2 regions of the Buttiauxella sp. AC038 genome follow, and region 1 is predicted to be linked to the other one. Evidence: riboswitches for the same ligand, from Rfam matches in the RefSeq annotation. Region 1 holds a riboswitch; the other holds the start of a gene.
What was found. Region 1 has a riboswitch for cobalamin ahead of btuB (TonB-dependent vitamin B12 receptor BtuB). Riboswitches for the same ligand answer to the same signal wherever they lie in the genome.

Region 2: linked by a shared signal. The riboswitch ahead of AC0IXI_RS08625 (cobyrinate a,c-diamide synthase) and the one ahead of btuB (TonB-dependent vitamin B12 receptor BtuB) in region 1 are both predicted to bind cobalamin.

Annotation. Positions count from the first base shown of each region.
Region 1 covers NZ_CEEDCQ010000001.1:4,840,047-4,848,198, forward strand. The annotation lists rRNA gene AC0IXI_RS22895 (16S ribosomal RNA) at 1-1,298, opposite strand, end outside; gene murI (glutamate racemase) at 1,682-2,548, opposite strand; gene btuB (TonB-dependent vitamin B12 receptor BtuB) at 2,493-4,361, opposite strand; cobalamin riboswitch at 4,430-4,745, opposite strand; gene trmA (tRNA (uridine(54)-C5)-methyltransferase TrmA) at 4,855-5,955, shown strand; gene AC0IXI_RS22915 (YijD family membrane protein) at 6,001-6,357, opposite strand; gene fabR (HTH-type transcriptional repressor FabR) at 6,372-7,016, opposite strand; gene sthA (Si-specific NAD(P)(+) transhydrogenase) at 7,209-8,152, shown strand, end outside.
Region 2 covers NZ_CEEDCQ010000001.1:1,809,346-1,817,497, forward strand. The annotation lists gene dacD (serine-type D-Ala-D-Ala carboxypeptidase DacD) at 1-967, shown strand, start outside; gene sbmC (DNA gyrase inhibitor SbmC) at 1,173-1,643, shown strand; gene AC0IXI_RS08610 (FUSC family protein) at 1,732-2,790, shown strand; gene AC0IXI_RS08615 (DUF496 family protein) at 2,997-3,317, shown strand; gene AC0IXI_RS08620 (GHMP family kinase ATP-binding protein) at 3,451-4,311, opposite strand; cobalamin riboswitch at 4,472-4,643, shown strand; gene AC0IXI_RS08625 (cobyrinate a,c-diamide synthase) at 4,802-6,184, shown strand; gene cbiB (adenosylcobinamide-phosphate synthase CbiB) at 6,181-7,140, shown strand; gene AC0IXI_RS08635 (cobalt-precorrin-8 methylmutase) at 7,150-7,782, shown strand; gene cbiD (cobalt-precorrin-5B (C(1))-methyltransferase CbiD) at 7,779-8,152, shown strand, end outside.

The DNA of each region.
Region 1 (8,152 bases):
ACTACGACGCACTTTATGAGGTCCGCTTGCTCTCGCGAGGTCGCTTCTCTTTGTATGCGCCATTGTAGCACGTGTGTAGCCCTACTCGTAAGGGCCATGATGACTTGACGTCATCCCCACCTTCCTCCAGTTTATCACTGGCAGTCTCCTTTGAGTTCCCGGCCGAACCGCTGGCAACAAAGGATAAGGGTTGCGCTCGTTGCGGGACTTAACCCAACATTTCACAACACGAGCTGACGACAGCCATGCAGCACCTGTCTCACAGTTCCCGAAGGCACTAAGGCATCTCTGCCGAATTCTGTGGATGTCAAGAGTAGGTAAGGTTCTTCGCGTTGCATCGAATTAAACCACATGCTCCACCGCTTGTGCGGGCCCCCGTCAATTCATTTGAGTTTTAACCTTGCGGCCGTACTCCCCAGGCGGTCGACTTAACGCGTTAGCTCCGGAAGCCACTCCTCAAGGGAACAACCTCCAAGTCGACATCGTTTACGGCGTGGACTACCAGGGTATCTAATCCTGTTTGCTCCCCACGCTTTCGCACCTGAGCGTCAGTCTTTGTCCAGGGGGCCGCCTTCGCCACCGGTATTCCTCCAGATCTCTACGCATTTCACCGCTACACCTGGAATTCTACCCCCTCTACAAGACTCTAGCTTGCCAGTTTCGAATGCAGTTCCCAGGTTGAGCCCGGGGATTTCACATCCGACTTGACAAACCGCCTGCGTGCGCTTTACGCCCAGTAATTCCGATTAACGCTTGCACCCTCCGTATTACCGCGGCTGCTGGCACGGAGTTAGCCGGTGCTTCTTCTGCGAGTAACGTCAATCACTGTGGTTATTAACCACAATGCCTTCCTCCTCGCTGAAAGTACTTTACAACCCGAAGGCCTTCTTCATACACGCGGCATGGCTGCATCAGGCTTGCGCCCATTGTGCAATATTCCCCACTGCTGCCTCCCGTAGGAGTCTGGACCGTGTCTCAGTTCCAGTGTGGCTGGTCATCCTCTCAGACCAGCTAGGGATCGTCGCCTAGGTGAGCCATTACCTCACCTACTAGCTAATCCCATCTGGGCACATCTGATGGCAAGAGGCCCGAAGGTCCCCCTCTTTGGTCCGAAGACGTTATGCGGTATTAGCTACCGTTTCCAGTAGTTATCCCCCTCCATCAGGCAGTTTCCCAGACATTACTCACCCGTCCGCCGCTCGTCACCCAGGAGCAAGCTCCCTGTGCTACCGCTCGACTTGCATGTGTTAGGCCTGCCGCCAGCGTTCAATCTGAGCCATGATCAAACTCTTCAATTAAAAGCTTGATTTGCTTCAACTCGTGAAGCGGTGCTCAAAAATTAACTTTCGTAATAATTCAACTAAATGAATTACTGCTTGGTCACTCTTCAAGACTTGATATTTTTTTGTACCCGAAGGTACTTGAGATATCAATCCTGCGAGTGCCCACACAGATTGTCTGATAAATTGTTAAAGAGCAGTGAGTTGCGTGCTTTCGCTTGCTAACTCGAGGATGCGTATATTACGCCTTCCTCTTTCAGAGTCAAGCGTTTATTTTCGCTTTTCGTCTGGCTGACAAGCCGGTTTGTAAGCCGTTGTGCCGTGTCAGTGGAGGCGCAGTATAGGGATTTTCTGGAAGCTGACAACCCCTATTTTCAATTTTTATTTCAACCGTCGATTTTTTATTCGAAATCGCTACAAACAGCCAGTTTTTCAAGCCTTGGGAAGCCATAACGCTGCAAAACGGGTGCTAATTGTGCAATCTCAGGCGTAAGCCCCATACAGAACGCAATGTTCTCATCAGAAGATAATGCTTTCGGAGATTCATGCTCTAAAAGCCATACGGTACGGCGAGCAATCGCAGCACCTGAATCAATCAGCCTGGTGCCTTCCGGCAGGACTTGCAGTAACTCTTCTTCTAATAGAGGGAAATGAGTGCAGCCTAATACAACTGTATCAGGTGGCTCTTTCATTCTTAGCCATGGACGAAGGATCTTACGCAGTTCTTCAAGGTCGACAGCGTACCCGTGTAATTTGGCCTCTGCTAACTCCACCAGCTCTGCCGAACCGAGCATTTCGATTTTGCATTCTGACGCAAAGCGCGCAACCAGCTCGTGAGTATAAGGACGGCGAACCGTACCGCGCGTTGCAAGCAAACCGACAACACCGTTAGTCGTCAGACGCGCAGCAGGTTTAATAGCAGGGACAACGCCGGCGACGGGGAAAGCGAATTTTTCACGTAGCGCAGGAAGCGAAACGGTACTCGCCGTATTACAGGCGATGATGGCGAGCGCGAGTGGGTAACGTTCCTGAACCGCAGTAACAATTTCAACTACGCGCTCAACAATGAACTCTTCGCTTTTCTCACCGTAGGGAAATGCCACGTTATCGAAGGCATATATATAGTGCAGGTCAGGCAAAAGCTGCCGGACTTCGTCATACACAGAAAGCCCACCGACACCGGAATCGAAAACCAGTACGGTGGGACGTGTATTAGAAGGTATAGCTGCCAGTGAGGTAGTATTCCCGTCCTGGGGTTTGATAGCCATAAACCGTCTCGTAATCTTTATCGAACAGGTTGGCAATTCTACCACGAACGGTTAGCTGTGAGGTGACAGGATATGATGCGGAAACATCAACAGTGCTGTAACTCGGCAAAACCTGCTGAGTCGGGCTGTACGAAGAAGTATTGTTGTCGTAGCGTTTGCCGTAGTACTGCCACGCAACATCCATATCGACATTAAACATACTCCAGTCGAGCTGATACTTCGCCTGACGTTTGGCGCGACGAGCCAACACCTCATCAGTCTGGTCATCACGCGGGTCCATATACTGAAGCGTCACTTTATGGGTAAAGATGCCGGTATCAACGCTGCCCGTCCATTCCAGCCCTTTGATGGTCGCGGACTTGATGTTGTCGTAATTCCCTTCGAAAGATCCCGGGGCAGAATAGTAGGTAATGAGGTTTTCTATCTGGTAATGATAAGCCGACAAGCGCCAATCTACTGGCCCTGTCAATCCTTCAAGTCCGGCTTCCCATTGTTTAGACTCTTCTGGCTTCAGGTTTGGATTTGAGTCGATACCAAAACGTGTCGAACCAAACTGCTGCCCAAGCGATGGCGCGAGGAACCCGGTACCATAAGAGACCGTCGCACGATAACCTTCAACAAATTCCCAGCCAGCGGCCGTCTGCCATGTGCCGTGCCAGCCAAATTGTTCGTCATTATCTTCACGACCAGAGGCTTCCAGCGTCACATCACCAAACTGCTGCTGACCGCTGAGGTAAGCACCCGTGTTATCGCGCTTATAGGTATCAGACATCGCAGTGTCTGAAGACGTCAAGCGCTGCTGCTGCCAATCAACGCCTGCACTGACTGAGCCATTTCCTACAACAAAGTTATTACCCCACTGAATGTTACGCTGGGTCATATTATCGAGAGTGGTACCGTCGTTATAGCGGCCATTCACGCTGCTATAGTTGTAGTCTTTTACTTTTTGATAGCTAGCCAACAACTGGGAAGAGTAAAGGCCAGAATGGAAGCGCATGCCCGCATCGAATGTCTGGTTGTAAAGTTGCTCTTCATCGCCACCACCGGCATACCCATACGACCCCTGGTCGTAATCAGTATTGTTGGTATAACCGTAACCACGGAAGAAACCATCAAACTCGTCACTGAACTTATGCTCAAGCCCACCCCAGAAAGATTTGCTGCGATAGCCATCACGATCGCTATCGCCGCTATAAGGTGAGTCCGGCAAGACGTTGAAGCCTTTGGTCGTTTCATACGAACCAGCCACCGTCGCCACGGTGTCGCCAAAGCGATGACGCAAAGTACCGTCGTATTGCTGATAGCCGTTCGAGCCTACACCCGCATTGATTTGCGATTTATCTTCATCGGTTTGCGTGATGATATTCACCACACCGCCAATTGCGCCCGATCCATAAACAGCTGAGCGAGGGCCGCGAATGTATTCGACGCGTTGCACCAATGAAAGGGGGATTTGATTGATATCAGCAGTGTTAGAGATTCCTGGACGAGCGATAGGAATACCATCTACCAGCACTAACACATGGCTTGCATTGGTTCCGCGAATAAACATAGAAGAACCTTGCCCAATACCGCCGTACTGCGCGATATCCACGCCAGGCAAACGACGCATCACATCGTTAAGCGATTTTGCCTGCCATTGGTCAATGTCTTCCCGGGTAACAACATCGGTTGGAGCCAGAACAGTATTGACGGGTTGCTGAAAACGATTTGCCGTCACCACCAGGTTTTCTTCAGAATTGCTGTCTTGCGCCCAGCCAGAAAAAGCCGTTACGGACAACGCCGTAAGCAGCGAAAGTTTTTTTAACTTCATTTATATAAGCATCCGCTTTTAAATCAAGGATGCCGCAGACATAACCGATAGCACGCGATAGTTATGACAAATTGCGACGTATACCGGCAGGTCTTCGGGCTTGGATGTGTTTTATTTACGGATGATGACTTCCCACTTTTCCCGTCATACTTCAAGATGCAGATGCGTTGGCTGCGCCCGTGCACCCCAGTCGCATAGTTAGGCTATGCTCCTGCGGACTTACGGTCTGGCCGCCTTCCTGCATCTCGAATTATTTGGGGTACATATAAGCAGTGTCTGCACATGGCATTCATCCCACTATTCCTTACCGCTGCGCGTCAGCCCCAGAATTGCACTGGGTTCCCTTTTAACTCATGTAAAAAGGCCGGAAACGCTATGCTACGATTTTGTTAATAAGCTTGTCTATAAGCATCAAAATGCAACAGCGCTGGACATCACGAGCCTAATCCCTACAATCGCCGCGTAGTTTGACTTTATTAACAGGTAGCCGCTTATGACTCCAGAACATCTCCCGATAGAACTTTACGACGCGCAACTGGCCGAAAAAGTCGCCCGATTGCAAAGCATGATGGCCCCTTTTGCAGCTCCCGCGCCGGAGGTGTTCCGTTCGCCAGTCAGCCATTACCGGATGCGCGCTGAATTCCGCATCTGGCACGATGAAGACGACCTGTACCACATCATGTTTGACCAGGAAACTAAGCAACGTATTCGGGTCAATAGTTTCCCGGCAGCAAGTGAACTTATCAACGCACTAATGCCAGCAATGCTCGATGGTGTGCGCGATATTCCCGCCCTGCGTTTTAAGCTTTTCCAGATTGATTATCTGACTACCATGAGCAATCAGGCTGTGGTTTCGTTGCTTTATCATCGCAAGTTGGGTGAAGAGTGGCAGCAACACGCTGAAGCATTGCGCGATAATCTGCGTGCTCAGGGTTTCAACGTTCATTTAATTGGACGCGCGACCAAAACCAAGATCGAACTGGATCAGGATTTTATTGATGAGCGTTTAACCGTTGCCGGTAAAGAGATGATTTATCGCCAGGTTGAGAACAGCTTCACTCAGCCAAACGCGGCAATGAATATTCATATGCTGGAATGGGCACTGGATGCAACTCAGGGTTCCAGGGGCGACCTGCTGGAATTGTACTGTGGTAACGGTAACTTCTCTCTGGCGCTAGCACGTAACTTTAACCGTGTACTGGCGACTGAAATCGCCAAGCCATCTGTCGCTTCCGCGCAATACAACATTGCAGCGAATGAAATCGACAACGTGCAGATTATCCGCATGTCAGCAGAAGAGTTTACTCAGGCGATGAATGGTGTGCGTGAATTCAGGCGTCTGGAAGGGATCGACTTGAAAAGCTATCAGTGCGAAACCATTTTCGTCGATCCACCGCGCAGCGGTCTGGATGCAGACACGGTGAGGATGGTGCAGGCATACCCACGTATTCTCTATATTTCCTGCAACCCGCAGACCCTATGCGAGAATCTGGAAGTATTAAGCGAAACCCATAATGTTTCGCGCCTGGCGCTCTTCGACCAGTTCCCGTATACGCATCATATGGAATGCGGCGTGTGGCTGACACGCAAATAGCAAAACGGACGCCTCGGCGTCCGTTATTATTTCTGGCTAAGAATACTATTCAGTTACCTGCGCTTTACGGGCACGAACTTTGAAACCAATCCAGAACAGCAATGCAACTGAAAGCACCGCAGGCAAGAAGTTAGAACCAATCACCGGATACTCAGCCCGCACAACTGCGCTATATAACAAGACACCTAGCACAAAGCACGCCGCAGCAATACTTGGCAGGCCAACTGGCATCGTGCGGTTCAGGTAGCGTTGATGCAAACAGTACACCGTCAGCACCAGCGTGATCATCGGGAAAATGGAAAACGGCACAACCGAGCTAAATAACGCGGCAAACGTTCCGTTAATTGCCAGGCCTGCAATAAACGCCAGCCCGAGCGTACCTCTGTCTTGTAACTGTTTCATTGCTCTTCCTTTACTCACTCTTCAGATATTTGAGCTAATGCCACTTTTTCTTGCTCCCGGCGATACCAGTAGTACGCACCTTTTGAAATCATGCGCAGCTGGAGTACCAGGCGCTCTTCAAGCTGACGACGCTGATCGGCATCAACGTCCAGCGCTTCGGCACCAGCACTAAAGACAATCGTAACCATCGCTTCTGCCTGCGCTTCAGTAAAACTACGCGGCATGCGATTTTCGAGTTCAAGATAGTCAGCAAGTTCCGCAATAAAGTGCTGAATTTCACGGGCGACAGCGGCACGAAATGCGGCAGATGTTCCAGAACGCTCACGTAACAACAAACGAAATGCGTTGGGATTATTACCGATAAATTCCATAAATGTTGAGACAGAAGTACGAATTACGCTCCCGCCTTTGGCAATTCGCTGGCGAGCCTGGCGCATTAACTGGCGCAGCATCAGGCCGCTTTCATCAACCATCGTTAAACCCAGTTCGTCAACATCACGAAAGTGGCGATAAAACGATGTTGGCGCTATACCAGCCTCACGGGCGACTTCGCGCAAACTCAGGCTGGCAAAACTTCGTTCAGCACTTAACTGGCTAAACGCGGCTTCGACCAGAGAACGCCTGGTTCTTTCTTTTTGTTGCGCTCTTACACCCATCATATTGCCTGAATCTCTTAATCGAACTCGCACTATACCAGAGAATAACTTAACTGGTTTTATACAGGATTGTGAATGATTGTTTACGCGAGCCGCTTCGCGTAACGCAGCAAAAAGCACAAGGATAATTGGGTTATCCCGCTGTTGATGTTACCATTGTGTTGCTTTTATGTATAAGAACAGGTAAGCCTTACCATGTCACACACCTACGATTATGACGCAATAGTAATTGGTTCCGGTCCTGGCGGCGAAGGTGCCGCAATGGGGCTGGTGAAACTCGGAGCAAGGGTAGCCGTTGTTGAGCGCTACCATAACGTGGGTGGCGGTTGCACTCACTGGGGAACCATCCCCTCAAAAGCGCTGCGCCACGCAGTCAGCCGCATTATCGAATTTAACCAAAACCCTTTATACAGCGACCACACACATCTCCTCCGTTCATCCTTCGCCGATATTCTTAATCACGCTGATAGCGTCATTAACCAACAAACTCGCATGCGCCAGAGCTTTTATGAGCGTAATCGCTGCGAGATGTTGCAGGGCGACGCACGCTTTGTAGATGCACATACTATCTCGCTGGAATGTCACGATGGCTCGGTGGAGATGATCACCGCCGAGAAGTTCATTATTGCTTGCGGCTCGCGCCCTTATCGTCCGCCAGAAGTCGATTTCAGCCATCCGCGGGTGTACGACAGCGATTCCATTCTTAACCTCCACCATGAACCACGCCACGTCATTATTTATGGTGCAGGGGTGATTGGTTGCGAGTATGCGTCGATCTTCCGTGGCATGAACGTCAAGGTTGATTTGATTAATACCCGCGATCGCCTGTTGGCGTTTCTCGATCAGGAGATGTCCGACTCGCTCTCTTACCACTTCTGGAATAGCGGCGTCGTTATTCGCCACAACGAAGAGTTTGAGAATATCGAAGGCGTGGAAGATGGCGTCATTGTGTCGTTAAAGTCTGGCAAAAAAGTGAAAGCTGACTGCCTGCTTTATGCGAACGGGCGCACGGGTAATACCGATTCGCTGTCACTGGAAAATGTTGGGCTGGAAGCAGATGGCCGTGGTCTGTTGAAGGTCAACAGCATGTACCAGACTGCACAACCGCATATTTATGCCGTTGGCGATGTGATTGGTTA
Region 2 (8,152 bases), 3.0 Mb from region 1:
GATGACCGGCTATGTAGTGGATCGCGCCATTGATAGCGGGCGTATCTCGGCAAACGATATGGTCACCGTCGGTAAAGATGCCTGGGCGAAAGGGAATCCGGTTTTTGACGGTTCGTCGCTGATGTTTTTGAAAGCCGGTGACCGACTAACGGTACATGATTTAAGCCGCGGGCTGATTATTGATTCCGGGAACGACGCTTGTGTCGCGTTAGCCGATTATGTCGCTGGCGGGCAGCCACAATTTGTGGCGATGATGAATAAATACGTGCAGCAACTGCGACTGCGAGATACCCATTTTGAAACTGTTCACGGTCTTGATGCGCCAGGCCAGCATAGTTCGGCGTACGATTTAGCGGTACTTTCTCGCGCCATTATTCACGGCGAGCCTGATTTTTATCATATGTATAGCGAGCGCAGCCTCACGTGGAATGGTATCACGCAGCAGAACCGCAATGGCCTATTGTGGGATAAAGGGCTGAATGTGGATGGTTTGAAAACCGGCCATACTGCCAGTGCAGGCTTTAACCTTATCGCTTCAAGTGTTGATGGCGAGCGCCGCTTAATTGCAGTTGTAATGGGAGCTGAAAGCCCGAAAGGCCGCGAAGACCAGGCGCGCAAACTGCTACATTGGGGTCAGGATAATTTTGATACTGTGCAGGTGCTGCATAAAGGCAAAAAAATTGGCACCGAAACTGTCTGGTATGGCGACCAAAAGAAAGTTGAAGTCGGCACCAATCAGGATGTCTATCTGGCACTGCCAAAATCGGAAGTTCCAAATATTAAAGCCAAATATGTCCTTGATAACCCGGAGATGGAAGCGCCTGTCGCCGCTAACCAACATGTTGGTGAAATTGAACTGTTTGACCGCGACAAGCTGATTGCACACTGGCCGCTGGTGACGCTAACCGATGTTAAAAAGGGCAGTGCATGGTCGCGATTTAGTGATTATCTGAGCCACAAGCTGTAGTTGCTTAAAATTTTCAACAGGCTGACTTTATGTCGGCCTTTTTTTTCGCCTTTAGTTCTAACCTGTGGTTCTCGTCTGTACTACGATTTATTGGCGAAAAGCGATCTTGCTCGCAAAGTAACCACATCACCCAGCCAAAGGATTGCTTCCCAGTAATAGAGTGGTGTATTTATATACAGTGCTTTTAATCGGGTCAGGAGGTCATATGGAATTTAACGTACAACAAGTTCATGAGCGAAAAGTAGCGGGTTTTCATATGGTAGGGCCGTGGGAAAAAACGGTTCAACAAGGATTTGAGCAACTTTCTCTATGGGTTAAATCTCATAAAGTCGTCGGTGAAGAGTGGCTGGCGGTTTACTACGATAACCCAGATGTTGTACCTGCGGAAAAGCTGCGTTGCGACACGGTTGTTTCTGTTGCGGAAGATTTTACCGTGCCTGAAAACAGTGAAGGTGTCATCACTACACGCATTGAAGCAGGGCAATATGCCGTCGCGCGTGCAAAAGTCGACGACGGCGATTTTGCAAAACCATGGAATCTCTTCTTTGATAGTCTCCTTGCAGATAACCGCTTCCAGTTAACCGGCAAACCTTGCTTTGAGCACTATCTGAATGATGGCTCTGAAAGTGGAGTGTGGGAAGTTGATATGTATATCCCGGTTGCAGATCAAGAGTGAAGCTGAAGGGGGCGTAAGCCCCCTAACTTTGTGATGCCCACACTTAAAAAACAGGTACAATCACGCTTTTGTTTCAGGAGAGCCGGGTGTGCGCCCCGACAAATCACTAAGTCCGTTTGAACTACGCGTTTATCGCAACTACCGAATTGTGCATGGCGTTCGTATCGCGCTGGCATTTGTTCTTACCTTTCTCATAGTTCATCTTCTGAAAGTTCCGGAAGGCACATGGCCATTAATCACTTTAGTGGTGGTGATGGGGCCAATATCCTTTTGGGGAAATGTAGTACCTCGCGCCTTTGAACGTATTGGCGGCACCATTTGTGGCGCAACCATGGGGCTTATTGCGCTAAGGTTGGAGCTGTTTTCTCTGCCGCTGATGCTGGTTTGGTGCGCTTTTGCGATGTTTATTTGCGGTTACCTGGCGCTGGGGAAACGCCCGTATCAGGCTCTGCTGATTGGTATTACCCTCGCAGTCGTAGTGGGTGCACCGGCTGGTGATATGGAAATTGCGTTGTGGCGCAGTGGTGATGTTATCTTCGGATCATTACTCGCAATGCTATTTACCAGTATTTATCCGCAGCGTGCGTTTATCCACTGGCGCATTCAAATGGCGAATTTCGTCACCGCCTTTGGTCGGGTTTATAACGCAGGTTTTTCTCCGAACTTGCTGGAGCGCCCGCGTTTGGAAAAACATCTGCATCAGGTGTTGACCGATGTAGTGAAAATGCGCGCACTGATTGGGCCGAGCAGCAAAGAAACGCACATCCAGAAATCTATTTTCGAAGCGATACAAACTGTCAGCCGTAATATGGTGTGCACGCTTGAGCTGCAAATCAATGCTTACTGGGCTTCCCGAGAGAGCCATTTCCTGATGATCAATGCTCATACTCTGCGTGATACTCAGCAGATGACGCAACGCACACTCGCTGCGATTGCCCATGCATTGCATGACGGTAACCCATCACCGATTTCTGCTAATAACGAAAAGCTGACCGAGATCGTCAGCGAATTGCGCCAGCTCATGCAGGAAGGGGGAAATGGGAAACTTCAGGAAACCCCAATTCACGGTTATGTCTGGTTGAGTCTGGAGCTTGCTCGTCAACTGGAATTACTCTCGCAGTTGATCTGCCGCGCGTTACGTAAATAATTGCGGGGTGCGGAGCGAATTGCTGGTTTCGATTCAGCACCAATTGAGGTTAAGATAGCGAAAGAGACTAATCGCCTGTACTGTTTGGCTATAGAGCCCGGAACGGACGGGGATAAAAGAATTGTCAGCGGCCGCCGCTACCATTAAGGTAATCTTATGGCGGTTGTCTTAACGAATCCGAGTATGAAATTAGCAGGGGTATAAAAATGGAACCAACTAAACCTTCTTTCCAGGACGTGCTTGAGTTTGTGCGTCTGTTCCGTCGTAAAAACAAACTGCAGCGTGAGATTCAGGACGTTCAGAAAAAGATCCGTGATAACTCAAAACGTGTTCTGCTTCTTGATAACCTGAGTGACTACATTAAGCCAGGTATGAGCATTGAAGCTATTCAGGGCATCATTGCCAGCATGAAAACCGACTACGAAGACCGTGTTGATGATTACATCATCAAGAATGCTGAACTGTCTAAAGAGCGTCGTGAAATTTCCAAAAAACTGAAAGTGATGGGTGAAATCAAACCCGAGTAAATTTACCCGCCATACTTCGAGCTGCCTCTGCCTTGGCTGTGTTCACTTGCCGCCTTGATGCAACTTGAATTATTTAGGGAAATTAGTGTTAATTGTGAAAACCGCCGATTCGGCGGTTTTTTTTCGCAAGAACTTAACGCACGCCGCCTGCAATCGTCTTCACCAGATGTTGCTGCGGATAAGGCACATCAATAGCGAACTGATTAATCTGCCAGAGTAATTTCCCAACATCATGCTTACTGGTATCAAGCATCAACCCCACAGCACTCCCGCTGTGCGCCACGTTCACACCGAATAAATCAAACTCTTCAACTAGCGCTAACAGCTGCGAAAACATCGGTTTTGGCAGTAACGCCTGGCTGGCGATCGCGCTTTGCGTGGCGGCTTCTCCCAACAAGCGAGGCTCTTGCATCTTGCAACTTTGTTGCAAGCGAAGCCACGCGTCATCAAGTACTGCGGCATGGCTAATTAACGCAGATTCGCGCTGATGACGACGGTAGTCCTCAGTCAGAATCGTGGTATCACTTTCAAGCAACAGGATATCCATAGCTGGCGCGGCCTGGCAGCTAAACTGAGTTTGCGCATTCAGGTGGGAGAAAAGCGTCGGCAAAACAAAAATCGTGCTGTCGGTCGGTTCAATGTTTACACATAAAGCCGCAAGGGTGGATTCGCTGAGCGTTTCACCCAAATACCGGGCGGTCGCCACTGCCGTTGCGGCAATATCTGCGGTGCTGCTCGCAAGGCCTTTACCTACGGGGATCGTGGACTCGAGAGCGGTGCTCAGGCTCTCTGATAATGCAGCGGGGTGACCAAAATACGCCACCACCTGTTCCAGTATCTGGCGCATACGCGGGCGCTCAGTTGGTTTTTTTGCACCATCACGCACTTCAACGGTGCTAAACCAGTCTATCGGGCAGGACACCAGTTTTTCGCTGCCGCTAATCCATCCCTGAATAAATTCCCCACAAGATGCCGGGCAGCTCGCTTCAGCCATCTTTTGGGCAACGCTCATTTATGCTGGGATTCATTATTTCATTACCTCAGGGCTTAAAAAATCAGTAAAAATTGTTATAGCGCAACACTCAATATCTATTAGCTTTTACACTGTGCCAGCTTTTACATATTCACGTGCATGATAATTTGAGAATCATGCACGATACAACTGACTCGTTTATGCCATGTGTGACACATGGCTGGGAAGGGGGTGAAACTCCCCCGCAGCCCCCGCTGCTGTGATGCCGACGAACCCGCGTAACCACTGATCTTTGATTGGGAAGGGCGGATGAGGATGAAGCTAAGCCAGAAGACCGACTCGTCAGAATACTTTTGATACTTCAACTTGCAGAGCCTTGCCTGCACTGCGAATTATCTGGACTCACAACAACTCCTTCGGTGGGAAGCCAGTTGTCATCAGATGCGTGCAGCCGCAAGGTGCGCGCACGTGCTGACATCCGCATTTTGCCGAAGTAAGTAAAAAGGCAATTATGGCAGGGGCAGCGAAACACGCATTCGTCATTGCAGGAACCAGCAGCGGCTGTGGCAAAACTACCGTCACGCTCGGGCTGCTCCGTGCCCTCATGCTGCGCGGTCTGCGCGTTCAACCTTTCAAAATCGGCCCCGATTACCTCGACAGCGGCTGGCACAGTGCTGTGTCCGGCATTGCCTCACGCAATCTCGATGCATTCATGCTGCCCACTCCAACCCTTAACGGTCTGTTTGCAAAACAAATGCAGCACGCTGATGTCGCCGTTATCGAAGGCGTGATGGGGCTGTACGACGGTTACGGAACGGACCCCAACTATTGCAGCAGCGCGGCTATGGCAAAACAGCTCGGTTGCCCGGTGATTTTGCTGGTAGATGGCAAAGCTGTGTCCACGTCCATTGCTGCCACAGTCCTGGGTTTCCAGCGCTTTGACCCCACGCTTAACATTGCCGGAGTCATACTTAATCGCGTTAATAGCGATAGCCATTATCAGTTGCTTGCCGATGCGATTACCCGATATTGCGGGCTACCGGTGTTGGGGCGAGTACCCGTTATGGCCGATGTCGCTTTACCCTCGCGCCACCTTGGTCTTGTTCCGGCACAAGAACACTCCCCGCAAGATGAACGCTGGCAGCGCCTGGCGCAGCAGCTTGAAGAAACTGTGGATATTGACCGCCTGCTGGCGTTATCTCACCTAAATTCTCTGCCGCACGGCGAAGCTCCCGCGATTGCTGACGAAGCCTTAGCGCATGGGCTAACCGTTGCCGTTGCCGAAGACGAAGCCTTCAACTTTTACTACCCGGATAACCTCGACATGCTCGAGCAGGCCGGGGTGAAAATCCAGCGTTTCAGCCCGTTGCATGACTCCCGACTCCCCGACAGCCAGATGATCTGGCTCGGCGGCGGTTACCCCGAAGTCCATGGCGCAAAACTTGCTGCCAATTCCGCCATGCGTGAGTCCTTGCGTGAAGCGCATCAACGCCGCATTCCGCTGTATGCCGAATGTGGCGGGTTGATGTATCTGGGTGAATCTTTGACTGACGGCAATGATGAAACCCATGCCATGTGTGGCGTGCTGCCAGGCCACAGCCAGATGGGCAAACGGCTAACACGTTTCGGTTACTGCGAAGCCACGGCATTACACGACACGTTACTTGCCAAAAAAGGCGAAACCCTGCGCGGGCACGAATTCCATTATTCAGATTTCAGCGGCTCATTACCCGCAGCTCTCGATTGTTGCAAATGGCGCGATGGTGTTGCTATTTCGCGCTGGCAGGGCGGTTTTCAGCATCATGCGACCTTTGCAAGTTACCTGCATGTTCATTTCGCTCAACGTCCATCATTACTCAATCGCTGGTTAGCACTTGCGAGGAACCACCTATGACACTCCTTGCGTGGGCTGTTGCGTGGTTACTGGATTATTGGCTCGGTGACCCGCATCACTGGCCCCATCCGGTGCGTTGGATTGGCAATCTCATCAGCTTTATGCAGCGCCAGATACGCCGGTGCTGCAAAAGCGACCGTGCACTGAAAATCGGCGGCGGTGTGTTATGGCTGGTTGTGGTGGGCACGACCTGGGGTGTGAGTTGGGGAGTATTGCACCTCGCAAACCAGGTATCTGTGTGGCTCGGCTGGTTGGTTGAGGTGTGGATGATTTACACCGTGCTTGCCGCCCGTTGCCTGGGGGATGCAGCAATGGAGGTTTACCGCGCCTTAAAAGACGGCACGCTGGCTGAAAGCCGCGAGAAATTATCCTGGATAGTCGGGCGCGACACCTCGCAACTTGAGCGCCCGCAAATCACCCGCGCGGTGGTAGAAACCGTCGCTGAAAACAGCGTTGATGGCGTGATTGCACCGCTGTTTTTCTTAATGCTGGGCGGCGCACCGCTGGCCATGGCCTACAAAGCGGTTAACACCCTTGATTCAATGGTGGGTTACAAAACTGAAAAATACCGCGCTATCGGTATGGTCAGCGCTCGCCTTGACGACGTCGCCAACTTTATTCCAGCACGCCTGAGCTGGCTGCTGTTAAGCATCTCGGCCTGGTTCGTGCGAGCTGATTTTAGACGCGCATTGCACATCGGCTGGCGCGACCGCTATCAGCACAGCAGCCCGAACTGCGCCTGGCCTGAGGCCACGGTTGCCGGTGCGCTGGGTATCCGCCTGGGCGGGCCGAACACCTATTTTGGCGAACGGGTAGAAAAACCCTGGATGGGTGATGAACGGCGCGGCATCGCGCTCGACGATATTACCCGCACCATTCAACTCATGATGTTGGCCTCACTGCAAGCTTTGCTGCTGTTCGCCGCATTGCGCGCACTCGCGCTTGGCACCGCTTAAGGACACCCAATGAACTACTTGCAACAACCGCAGCTTATCGAGCAAAACAGCTTTGAAATTATCAGTGAGATTATTGCCGCTGAGCGCCCGGAATATCGTTTTAACGATGCCACTCAGGAGGCGATGATCAAGCGCGTTATTCACACCACCGCCGATTTTGAGTGGCTGGATATTTTGTGGTTTTCACCCGATGTTATCGAAAAACTGACCGCCAGTTTGCAGCGTGGTTGCATTTTATATACCGATACCACAATGGTGCTTTCGGGCATCAACAAAAACCTGCTGGCGGAGTTTGGTTGCAGCTGCCGTTGTTTTATTAGCGACCCGCGCGTGGTGGCACATGCCAAAGAACAAGGTGTGACGCGCTCAATGGCGGCGGTGGATCTCGCCTTGCAGGAAGAAGGCGAGAAAGTCTTTGTCTTTGGTAACGCGCCGACCGCACTGTTCCGCTTGTTAGAGTTAGGGGCCAAACCTTCAGCCGTTATCGGCGTGCCCGTCGGGTTTGTCGGGGCTGAGGAGTCTAAAGAAGCGCTGGTTGAAAGCGGCTTACCCGCCATTGCCGCCCGTGGGCGCAAAGGCGGCAGTAACGTTGCCGCAGCCATTGTGAATGCGCTGCTTTACCGCTTGCGGGAGGCTCAGTGAGCGAGCAAACCGCCGATTGCGTCTGGCATAAAGGCAAGGCATACCGGAAAGGTTATACCACCGGTTCATGCGCCACTGCTGCGGCAAAAGTCGCGGCCCTGATGATATTGCGCCAGCATGTGATCGACCAGGTTTCTATCGTCACCCCTTCGGGCGTCACACTGCATCTCAACGTTGAAATGCCGATTATCGAAGGCCAGCAGGCGACGGCGGCAATCCGTAAAGACGGCGGCGATGATGTCGACGCCACGCACGGCATGCTGATTTTCGCCCGCGTGCAGCTTAATGACAGCGGTGTTATCACACTGCGTGGCGGCACCGGGGTCGGCAAAGTCACACGCAAAGGGATCGGCTTGCCGATTGGTGAATC